4 regions of the Streptomyces sp. NPDC021012 genome follow, and region 3 is predicted to be linked to each of the others. Evidence: riboswitches for the same ligand, from Rfam matches in the RefSeq annotation. Region 3 holds a riboswitch; each other region holds the start of a gene.
What was found. Region 3 has a riboswitch for cyclic di-AMP ahead of ACH4TP_RS20515 (transglycosylase family protein). Riboswitches for the same ligand answer to the same signal wherever they lie in the genome.
Positions count from the first base shown of each region.

Region 1: linked by a shared signal. The riboswitch ahead of ACH4TP_RS22300 (C40 family peptidase) and the one ahead of ACH4TP_RS20515 (transglycosylase family protein) in region 3 are both predicted to bind cyclic di-AMP.
Region 2: linked by a shared signal. The riboswitch ahead of ACH4TP_RS06460 (transglycosylase SLT domain-containing protein) and the one ahead of ACH4TP_RS20515 (transglycosylase family protein) in region 3 are both predicted to bind cyclic di-AMP.
Region 4: linked by a shared signal. The riboswitch ahead of ACH4TP_RS20370 (M23 family metallopeptidase) and the one ahead of ACH4TP_RS20515 (transglycosylase family protein) in region 3 are both predicted to bind cyclic di-AMP.

Region 1 covers NZ_JBIRQU010000006.1:407,778-409,968, forward strand. Annotated here, with positions in the region: gene ACH4TP_RS22290 (ATP-dependent Clp protease proteolytic subunit) at 1-455, shown strand, start outside; gene ACH4TP_RS22295 (hypothetical protein) at 463-768, shown strand; cyclic di-AMP (ydaO/yuaA leader) riboswitch at 1,169-1,292, shown strand; gene ACH4TP_RS22300 (C40 family peptidase) at 1,295-1,771, shown strand; gene ACH4TP_RS22305 (ATP-binding protein) at 1,838-2,191, opposite strand, start outside.
Region 2 covers NZ_JBIRQU010000002.1:251,318-253,508, forward strand. Annotated here, with positions in the region: gene ACH4TP_RS06455 (hypothetical protein) at 1-395, opposite strand, end outside; cyclic di-AMP (ydaO/yuaA leader) riboswitch at 749-932, shown strand; gene ACH4TP_RS06460 (transglycosylase SLT domain-containing protein) at 938-1,819, shown strand; gene ACH4TP_RS06465 (phosphoribosyltransferase family protein) at 1,803-2,191, opposite strand, start outside.
Region 3 covers NZ_JBIRQU010000006.1:15,965-18,155, forward strand. Annotated here, with positions in the region: gene ACH4TP_RS20515 (transglycosylase family protein) at 124-843, opposite strand; cyclic di-AMP (ydaO/yuaA leader) riboswitch at 847-1,020, opposite strand; gene ACH4TP_RS20520 (transglycosylase family protein) at 1,279-2,191, opposite strand, start outside.
Region 4 covers NZ_JBIRQU010000005.1:602,972-605,162, reverse strand. Annotated here, with positions in the region: gene ACH4TP_RS20370 (M23 family metallopeptidase) at 1-802, opposite strand, end outside; cyclic di-AMP (ydaO/yuaA leader) riboswitch at 814-961, opposite strand; gene ACH4TP_RS20365 (PP2C family protein-serine/threonine phosphatase) at 1,174-2,191, opposite strand, start outside.

The sequences.
Region 1 (2,191 bases), 390 kb from region 3:
ACCACGCCTCCCCCGGACAGGACATCGCGCTCTACATCAACTCCCCCGGCGGCTCGATCAGCGCCATGACCGCGATCCACGACACGATGCGGACGCTCTCCTGCGACGTGGAGACCACCTGTCTCGGCCAGGCCGGGTCCACCGCCGCCGTGCTGCTCGCCGCCGGAGCCCCCGGCAAGCGGCTCGTCCTGCCCGGCGCCCGGATCACCCTCCGGCAGCCCGCCATGGACGAACCCCTCCAGGGGCAGCCGAGCGACCTCGACATCCACGCGCGCGAACTCCTCCGGCTGCGCGCCCTGGTGGCCGGGATGCTCACCGAGTACACCGGGCAGGAGCGCGAGCGGATCGACTCCGACATCGACCGCCTCACCGTCCTGGACGCGCCGGCGGCCGTCGCGTACGGGCTCGTGGACCACGTGATCACGAGCCGGCGCGACGCCGGCGCGGCCCGGTGAGCCGGCCGTGGTGCCCGAGCTGCCGCCGCTGCCCGCGCTGACGCGGGCCGAGGGCGAGCTGATCGACGCCTACCTCGAAGTCGTCGACCTCCTTGGGAAGATCAACCCATCCAGGGGTACGCATACCTATGGGGCGCTGCGCGCGGCGCAGGCCCTGGTGGGACGTGCGGAGGCCTTGCGCGAGGCTCTGACGCTCATGCATATGCGGGGTGAGAGCGAGGTGCATGCGGAGACCCTGGCGCGCGCCCTGCGGGTGTTGGACGGGGAGCGGCGCGCCGATCGCGTCACCGTTCCCCGGGCACGGGCGAGTTGACATTCCGGCATGTCGTGTCGAGGTCCGGTCGGCCGACACGGATCGCAGAATCGCTCCCTCGTTCGGCGTAGTCGACGAGTCGACATATGTGCCGGGTGAGTTGCGCAACAGGTGTACGCATTTGGCGGAATGGGGCGTTCCACCCCTGGTGCGGGGCTCGTCGGCCCCACCTCAAGTGATCACGAAAGCACCCTGTCCACCCGATTGGATCAGTCGTGAGGAGCCTCACATATCGCCGTTTCAGCTCGGATTTCGCCCCGGGTGTGGGTCAAGATCCCTGTCGACGACAAGCCCCCGCCATCCGAGGCGGGGCGGTCCGGGCGGACGCCGAGTCCTGCCGCTGTCCCGGACGTCTGGTCGACAGGAGTGGATCGGCAGGAGTGGAGGACCCGAGCAGTACGGGACGTACGCGCTGTTTCTCGCAGCGGGGCCGTCCCTTGGGGTGAAGCCGCAACCGCGGCCGGGCATCTTCGCCAGCCCGAACCCGACAGGTCATCCTTCGCAGGCGGCTGACGAAGGGTTGCGCATGACTGCGCAGATGCACGTCCCGTCCCTGCTGTCCCGGGCCGGAGCCGTCTCGGCTCTCACCCTCGCCGCCGTCGGCGGCACGTTGCTCGCACCAGGTGCGGCACCCGAGGCCCAGGCAGCCACCACATACGCGAACAAGGCACTGAGCGTCGCCGCGTCCAAGAAGGGAGCCCCGTACCGGTACGGGAGCGCCGGACCCACCAGGTTCGACTGCTCCGGTCTGACGCTCTACGCGTACAAGCAGGCGGGCAAGTCGCTGCCCCGCACCGCGCAGCAGCAGTACAACAAGACCCGGCACATCTCCGCGTCCAGCAGACAGAAGGGGGACCTGGTCTTCTTCCACTCCGGCGGGAGCGTCTACCACGTGGGCATCTACGCCGGAAGCGGCAAGATCTGGCACTCGCCCAAGACGGGATCCTGGGTGAAGCTCGACAGGATCTGGACGTCGAAGGTCTACTACGGACGCGTCCGCTGACGCCCACCGGGCACTGAGCCCGCCCCAGGGGTGCGGTGGCGCCGCCGCACCCCTGCGTCGGGTCTTCTATGCGTACGAGGCCGCCGCGGGGGCCCACGGGAGGGTGATCCAGACCGTCTTGCCTCCCTCCTCGGTCGGTGTGACCGAGAGGCGGCCGCCCGCCTCCGCCGCCAGGGAGCGGATGATGACCATGCCCCGGCCGTTGTCCTGCTGGACCGCCGCCGGGAGCCGTCGGGGCCAGCGCGGATGGCTGTCGGTGACGCCGATGTGGAGGCGCTCCTCGCGCTCCAGACGGATGTCGACCGTGAAGGTGGGCGACTGCCCGAAGGTGTGCAGGACGGCGTTGGTGGCGAGTTCCGAGACCATCAGGCGGATCGCGTCCGCCAGGTCCCCGGCGTCGTCGAGGCCCCATCCGTCGAG
Region 2 (2,191 bases), on a different contig from region 3:
CGCAGCTTGTACGGGGCGTTCTGCCAGCCCCACTCCGTCAGCACCAGGCGGGCGTAGCCGAGGTGGACCGAGGGGCGCAGGTCGGCCTGCCCGATGCGGCGCCAGGTGTGCAGCCGGTCGGGCAGTACGGCTCCGAGCCGCCCCGGGATGCGGCGCTCGGCGGGGAGCTCCGGCGGCAGGGCGGCGAGCGCGTCGGCCACGAGCCGGTCCACCGGCACGCTGAGCAGTCCCCGCCAGCCCTCCTCCGCCGGCGGCGACTCCTCGGGGGCCGTCGGCCCCGGCACCGCGGGGGCGGTCCAGTCCGTGACGATCCGCTGCCAGACGGCGCTCTCGAAGAGGGCGGCCGCCTCGCGGTCGAGGCTGTCGGGGCTGAGCAGGGAGGTGGAGGGGGGCATGGGGTGTCTCCTGGGTCGACTGTCTCCATCCTTCAAGACAAATGTCGGTTTTGCGACTTTTGACCCGCCCTGGGAGTTACCTCGCCCGGACACCCCATCACGGGTATTTCCCCCTCACTTACCCACCGCGGAATTAAAGCCCATATTCGGACATTACTCTCCGCGTGACGCGACTCACTCACTCGGACCGGAACCCCGGAGACGCCTCCTCCCGACCCATACCGCACAAGGAAGTTCGACATCCCCGATGCGGCATCGATCTTGAATTCGCCGAATTCCGTGATCCATTTCCCGATTCCCGGGGTCCACCCGTCTTGTTATCCGTCGCATTACTGGCCTACGGTCACCTCCATTCGAGCGGAACGCCCAATCCTGCCGCCGCTCGGTAAACCTCCCTTTCACCCGACGGCAGGAGCGGGGGACCCACGAATACGCCGGTCCGGAATCCGGAACGGCTCGGGGTGAAGCCGCGTGCGCGCGGCCGGACATCTCCCGTCCGAACCCGACAGCTCACCTCGCAGGCGCCGGAGAGGAAACCCGTCATGCCTGCTCACGGTAAGCACCGTCGCCCCCGTTCCGGCCGCGTCTCCCGCGGCCTCGCCCTGGTCGGCACGGGTGGCGCCGCACTCACCCTGCCGCTGATCGCCCCGGCCGTCGCCGGTGCCGCGCCCGTGGCCGGGGCCCCGGCGAGTGCCGCCCAGTCGGTCGCCGCGCCCGCCGCGCCGATCGTGGTCAAGGCGCCCGCCGCCCCGACCGCGGCCCACACGTACACCGTCGTGAGCGGTGACTCGCTTTCCCTGATCGCCCGCAAGAAGGGAATTCAGGGTGGCTGGAAGAGCCTTTACCGCGCGAACAAGAGCGCCGTAGGTGACAACCCGTCACTCATTCATCCCGGTCTCGAACTGACGATTCGTCGGGATTCCGCGAAGGCCGCCCCCGCGCGGGCGGAGAAGTCCGCCACGACCGAGCGGGCGAGCCGCTCGGAGCACCGGTCGGCCACCCCCGCCGTCGCCACCGGGACGGGCGCCTCCGCCGCGGCCGCCGCTCCGGCCGCCGCCGCTCCCGCCGCCGTCCAGGCGGCCTCGATCGCCGCCACGAACTACGCCGACAACCTCGACGGCTGGATCCGCGAGTCGCTGGCCATCATGGGCCAGCAGGGCATCCCCGGGTCCTACGACGGCATCTACCGCAACGTCATGCGCGAGTCCTCCGGCAACCCCCAGGCCATCAACCTCTGGGACTCCAACGCCGCCGCCGGCACCCCCTCGAAGGGCCTCCTCCAGGTCATCGAGCCGACCTTCCTCGCCTACCACGTGCCCGGCACGTCCCTGGACCTGTTCGACCCGGTCGCCAACATCACCGCCGCCTGCAACTACGCGGCCGACCGCTACGGCTCCATCGACAACGTCAACTCGGCGTACTGATCCCCGCACGCCGGAAGTGCTCGGCGAACCAGGAGGTGGCGAGGTCCGCCACCTCCTCCAGGGCGCCCGGCTCCTCGAAGAGGTGACCGGCGCCGCCCACGACCGAGAGCCGGTTCTCGCAGCGCAGCAGCGCCAGGGCCCGCCGGTTGAGGTCCAGGACCAGCGCGTCCGCGCCGCCCACCACCAGGAGCGTCGGGGCGCGCACCTGGGCCAGGCGCTCGGCCGCGAGGTCCGGCCGACCGCCGCGCGAGACGACGGCGCTCACCGGGGACGCGGGATCGCCCGCCGCCCACAGCGCGGCGGCCGCGCCCGTGCTCGCGCCGAAGTACCCGAGCGGGAGCCCCCTGCTCCCGGGCCGCCCGGCCAGCCACT
Region 3 (2,191 bases):
GTCCCCCGAAAGGGGAAACCCCGGTCCGGCGCGCACGGGGGAGAGGCGCGTCGGACCGGGGTGGTCACCGCGGGAGGGTCGTCGGGGCCGCGTGAACCGCCGGACTCACGCGGACCGCCGGGCTCACTTCAGGTGGAGCTGCTGACCCGGGTAGATGAGGTCGGCGTTCTCGACGACGTCCTTGTTCAGCTCGAAGAGCTTGGCCCAGCCGCCCTTGACGCCGTGCGCCTGGGCGATCTTGCTGAGGGTGTCGCCGGTGACGACCTTGTACTCGCCGTCGCCCTTCTTGACCTTCTTGCCGGTCGGCGTGGTGACGGTCTTCGGGGCCTTGCGGTGCTCGCTGCGGGTGGTCGGCTGCTCGGCGCGACGCTCCTGCTGCTTCGGCGCGGCCTCCTGCTTCGGGGCGGCCTGCCGGGTCTGCTCCGGGGCGGGCTGCTGCGGGGTGCTCTCGGCGGCGCCGCCGTCGTAGGAGGCACCGGAGAGGCCGACGCCGCAGCTCGGCCAGGCGCCCTTGCCCTGGCCCGCGAGGACCTTCTCGGCGACGGCGATCTGCTGCGCCTTGGACGCCAGGTCGGCGCGCGGGGCGTAGGCGGTGCCACCGAAGGCGGCCCAGGTGGAGTTGGTGAACTGCAGGCCGCCGTAGAAGCCGTTGCCGGTGTTGATGGACCAGTTGCCACCGGACTCGCACTGGGCGACGGTGTCCCACTCGGCGGTGGTGGCGGCCGAGGCGGTGCCCGCGGTCAGCAGCGGGGCGGCGACGGCGACACCGGTGACGCCGACGAGCGTGGCGACCTGGGCGGCCTTGGAGGGACGACGGTGTTTGCCCTTGGCGGAAAACAGCATGGGGATTCTCCTCACCGACGCCTGTGAGGTGAGCTGTCGGGTTCGGGCCGGAAAGTTGCCCGGCCGCGTGTCCTAGCACGCGGCTTCACCCCAAGCCGGTCGTCGGCCGTCTGTCTCAACGGCCGGGCCCGGCACTTACCTTGGGTCCCCCACTCCTGCCTTCGGCGCTTGCGCGACGACTGTTCCCGGCGACCGACGGCAGGATTCGGCGTTTCGGTCGACGGGGCCCGCGGTGGCGAGCGGTGAAGACCGTAGACACAGACCCACCGGAAGTTCAAAGAGGCCGATTGCGGAAATATCGCCCTTCCTTGCCCTCCGGTGGGGGGTGTTTGCGCAGGTGGGAGGTGACGGAAGCAAAGTTTGCGGACGTGACACGCCAGTTGGGACGAAGAGACCCATGTCTCACTTGCCCAGAACCGGACATAAGCCCGCGAACTAACCTGCCGCCGCCGTCGAACCCTCCGTCAGGTCGAGGCTCTGACCAGGGAGGATGAGGTTCGGATCGGCGCCGACCGTCTTCTTGTTGGCGTCATAGAGGGCGGTCCACCCCCCGGGGAGCGCGTTCTCCTCCGCGATGCCGGACAGGCTGTCACCCGGCCGCACGGTGTACTCGCCCGAAGCGCCCTGACTGTCCGTTGTGTCCGACTTCTCCGCTTCGCCGGTCGCCGAACGGGTGTCGACCGCCCCTGCGGCCGCGTCCGCGCCCGCCGCGTGCCGGCCGGATTCGGCCGCGCCGTCCGTCGTGCCGGATTCCTCCGGGGCGGCCTCGCCCCGGTGCTTGCCGGTGCCGGGCGAGGCCGACGGCGCGTCACCCTTCGGCGTGTCGGACGAATCCGGCGTACCGGGCGTAACGGACGCGTCGGGCGTGACCGGGGCCGACGGGGTGACGGGCACGGCCGGCGTGGTCGGCGCGGCGGGGGTGGCGGAGCCCGCCGGACCGGTCGGCGCGGCCGGGGTCGCGGGAGCGGTGGGCGTCGCGGACGTGGCGGACCGCCCGGCCGTCCCGTCGGCGCCCGCGGTGCGGTTGGACTCGGGGAGGGGGCCCGTGGGGGTCGTCGGGACGACCGCCGGGCCGGGGTTCACGCCGGTGACCTTGCCGTCGTTCTTCAGGCCGGCGATCGGGGCGCAGGTCGCCCACTCGTCGCTGCCGCGGTCGAGCGCCTTCTCGGCGACCGCGATCTGCTGGGCACGGCTGGCCAGGTCGGGGCTGGGCGCGTACGCGAGGCCGCCGTTGCGCTCCCAGCTGTCCTGGGTGAACTGGAGGCCGCCGTACATCCCGTTGCCGAAGTTGGCGCTCCACTGGCCGCCGGACTCGCACTCGGCGACCCGGTCCCACGTGGCGGCGTCG
Region 4 (2,191 bases), on a different contig from region 3:
GGGTGCCCGTGGGGGCGGCGAAGTCGAGGCCGGTGTGGAAGCCGGAGGACCACATCGAGCCGGACTGCATGTAGGTGGCGGTGAGGGTGTACGAGGAGACCGGCAGCGAGTAGCTGGCGGCGAGCTGGGCGAGGCGCTCGGCCTCGGCCGCCTCGGCCTTCGCCTTGGCCTCCGCTTCCGCCTTGGCCTTGGCTTCGGCCTCCGCCTTGGCCTTCGCCTCGGCGGCCTCCTTCTCCGCGGCGGCTTCCTTGGCCTTGGCCTCCGCGGCGGCCTTCTCGGCCGCGGCCTTCTCGACGGCGGCCTTCTCGGCGGCGTCGGCGGAGGCCTGCTGCTGCTCGGCCTGCTGGAGGATGCGGGCGCGCAGGGCCTCGCCCGCGGCGGGGGCGGAGGCGGTCCGCTCCTCGGCCGGGGCGGTGTAGGTGGCGGAGGTGAGCGGGTTCGCCTCGGCCTGGGCGGCGGGCGCGCTCTCCTCTTCGGGGAGGAGGTCGCCGACGCCGGGGAGGTCGTGGGCGTCCGGCAGGTTCAGGTCCGGGAGGTCCGGCAGGGATATCGCCACCGGGGGCTTCTCCTGCGCGGTGGCGAGGCCGCCCGCGCCGACGGCGGCGATCACGCCGACGCCGAGGACGGTGGAGGAGCGGGCGAAGTTGGAGCGCTGCTTGACGACCCGGTGCCGGCCGCCGGAGCGGCTCTCGGCGCGCAGGGAGCCCTCGGTGGGGTTCCACTCGGTGTCCGGGGCGGAGGGAGCCGCACCACCACCGAAGGCGTCGAAGGGGGCTTCGGGTGCGGGAGTGTTGGACGCCACGGGGGCGCGCTCCTTTCCTTCCGTCTCGCCTACCGGGTTAGCTGACGGGTTCGGAGCGGGAAGGTCTCCTACGGGCACGCTCGCACGGGTGCGAAGGGGCCCGATTCACCCCAAGTGGTGGTTCCCCGGTTCCTTTTCAGGATTCGGCGCGTGCGCACGGTGCCGCCTCTTGCGACGGCTGGGACGACCGCGCTGCGTTATCGAACGTTAATAGACAGGGGGTCCCGATTCCAAGCCGTTCCTCTTGATCATTCATTGAATTGTGGGGCTATCGCCCGAGTTGACCCCCCTTCAGCAAGGCCTTCGGTGGATTCCGCGAAACCCCCGCGATCTGACGTTATGTCAATTGTTATCGCAGTGATACCCTTCGACTACGACCGGTGACCGGGCCCGCCCGGCGGCACCACCGGCATCGTCCGGCGCCGCTCGGGCTGCCCCGTCGCCGGGCGGCTCACCGCGAGCAGCGCCATGTCGTCCGTCGACCCGCCGCCCGTGTGGAGCCGTACGTCGTCCACGAGCGCGTCGAGCAGCTCCTCGGGTCCCGGGAAGATCCGCCCGGCGAGCCGCGCCGCCGGATCGTAGAAGACGCCCCGCGCGTTCCGCGCCTCCGAGAGGCCGTCCGTGTAGAAGAGCAGCGTCGCGCCCGGCGGGAACGGCCGCGCCTCGGCCCGGTCCGGCCACGCCGCCAGCTCGCCCATGCCGAGCGGCAGCGCCGCCTCGCCCGGCTCCAGGAGGTCCAGGCGCCCGTCCCCGTACAGCAGCAGCGGCGGCGGGTGCCCGCGGTTGACGACCCGTACGAAACCGCCGAAGGTCCCGCCGCCGTCGCCGCGCGGGATCTCGGCCAGGACGGCGGTGGTGAACCCCTCGAAGGAGTCGAGGTCGTCCCGGCGCATGCCCTCCCGGGCAAGGGCCCGCTCCAGGCGCCGCGCCACGCCCTCCAGGGTCCGCTCCGTCTCGGCCGCCTCCCGGAAGGCGCCGATGACGACGGCGACGGCCTCGACCGCCTCCATCCCCTTGCCCCGGACGTCCCCGACCACGAGCCGCACCCCGTGCGGGGTGTCCTGGACCGCGAACAGGTCACCGCCGATGAACGCGTCGGCCTGCGCCGCCTCGTACCGCGCCGCGCACTGCAGCCCGCCTATCCGCTCGGCGGGCATCGGCAGCACCGCCTTCTGCGCGGCCTCCGCGATGACCCGCGCCGAGGCGAGGCGCTCGCCGCTGCGGCGCACGACCCGGTTGATGAGGAGGGCGAGCGCGGAGACGGTGAGGACGGTCAGGGTCTCGGTGAGGGACGCGACCTCGTCGACGGTGCCGTTGTAGGAGTGCAGCCCGACCGAGGCGAGGACGGCGGCGATCCCGGTGAGCAGGGTCGTGAGCAGGGAGAAGAAG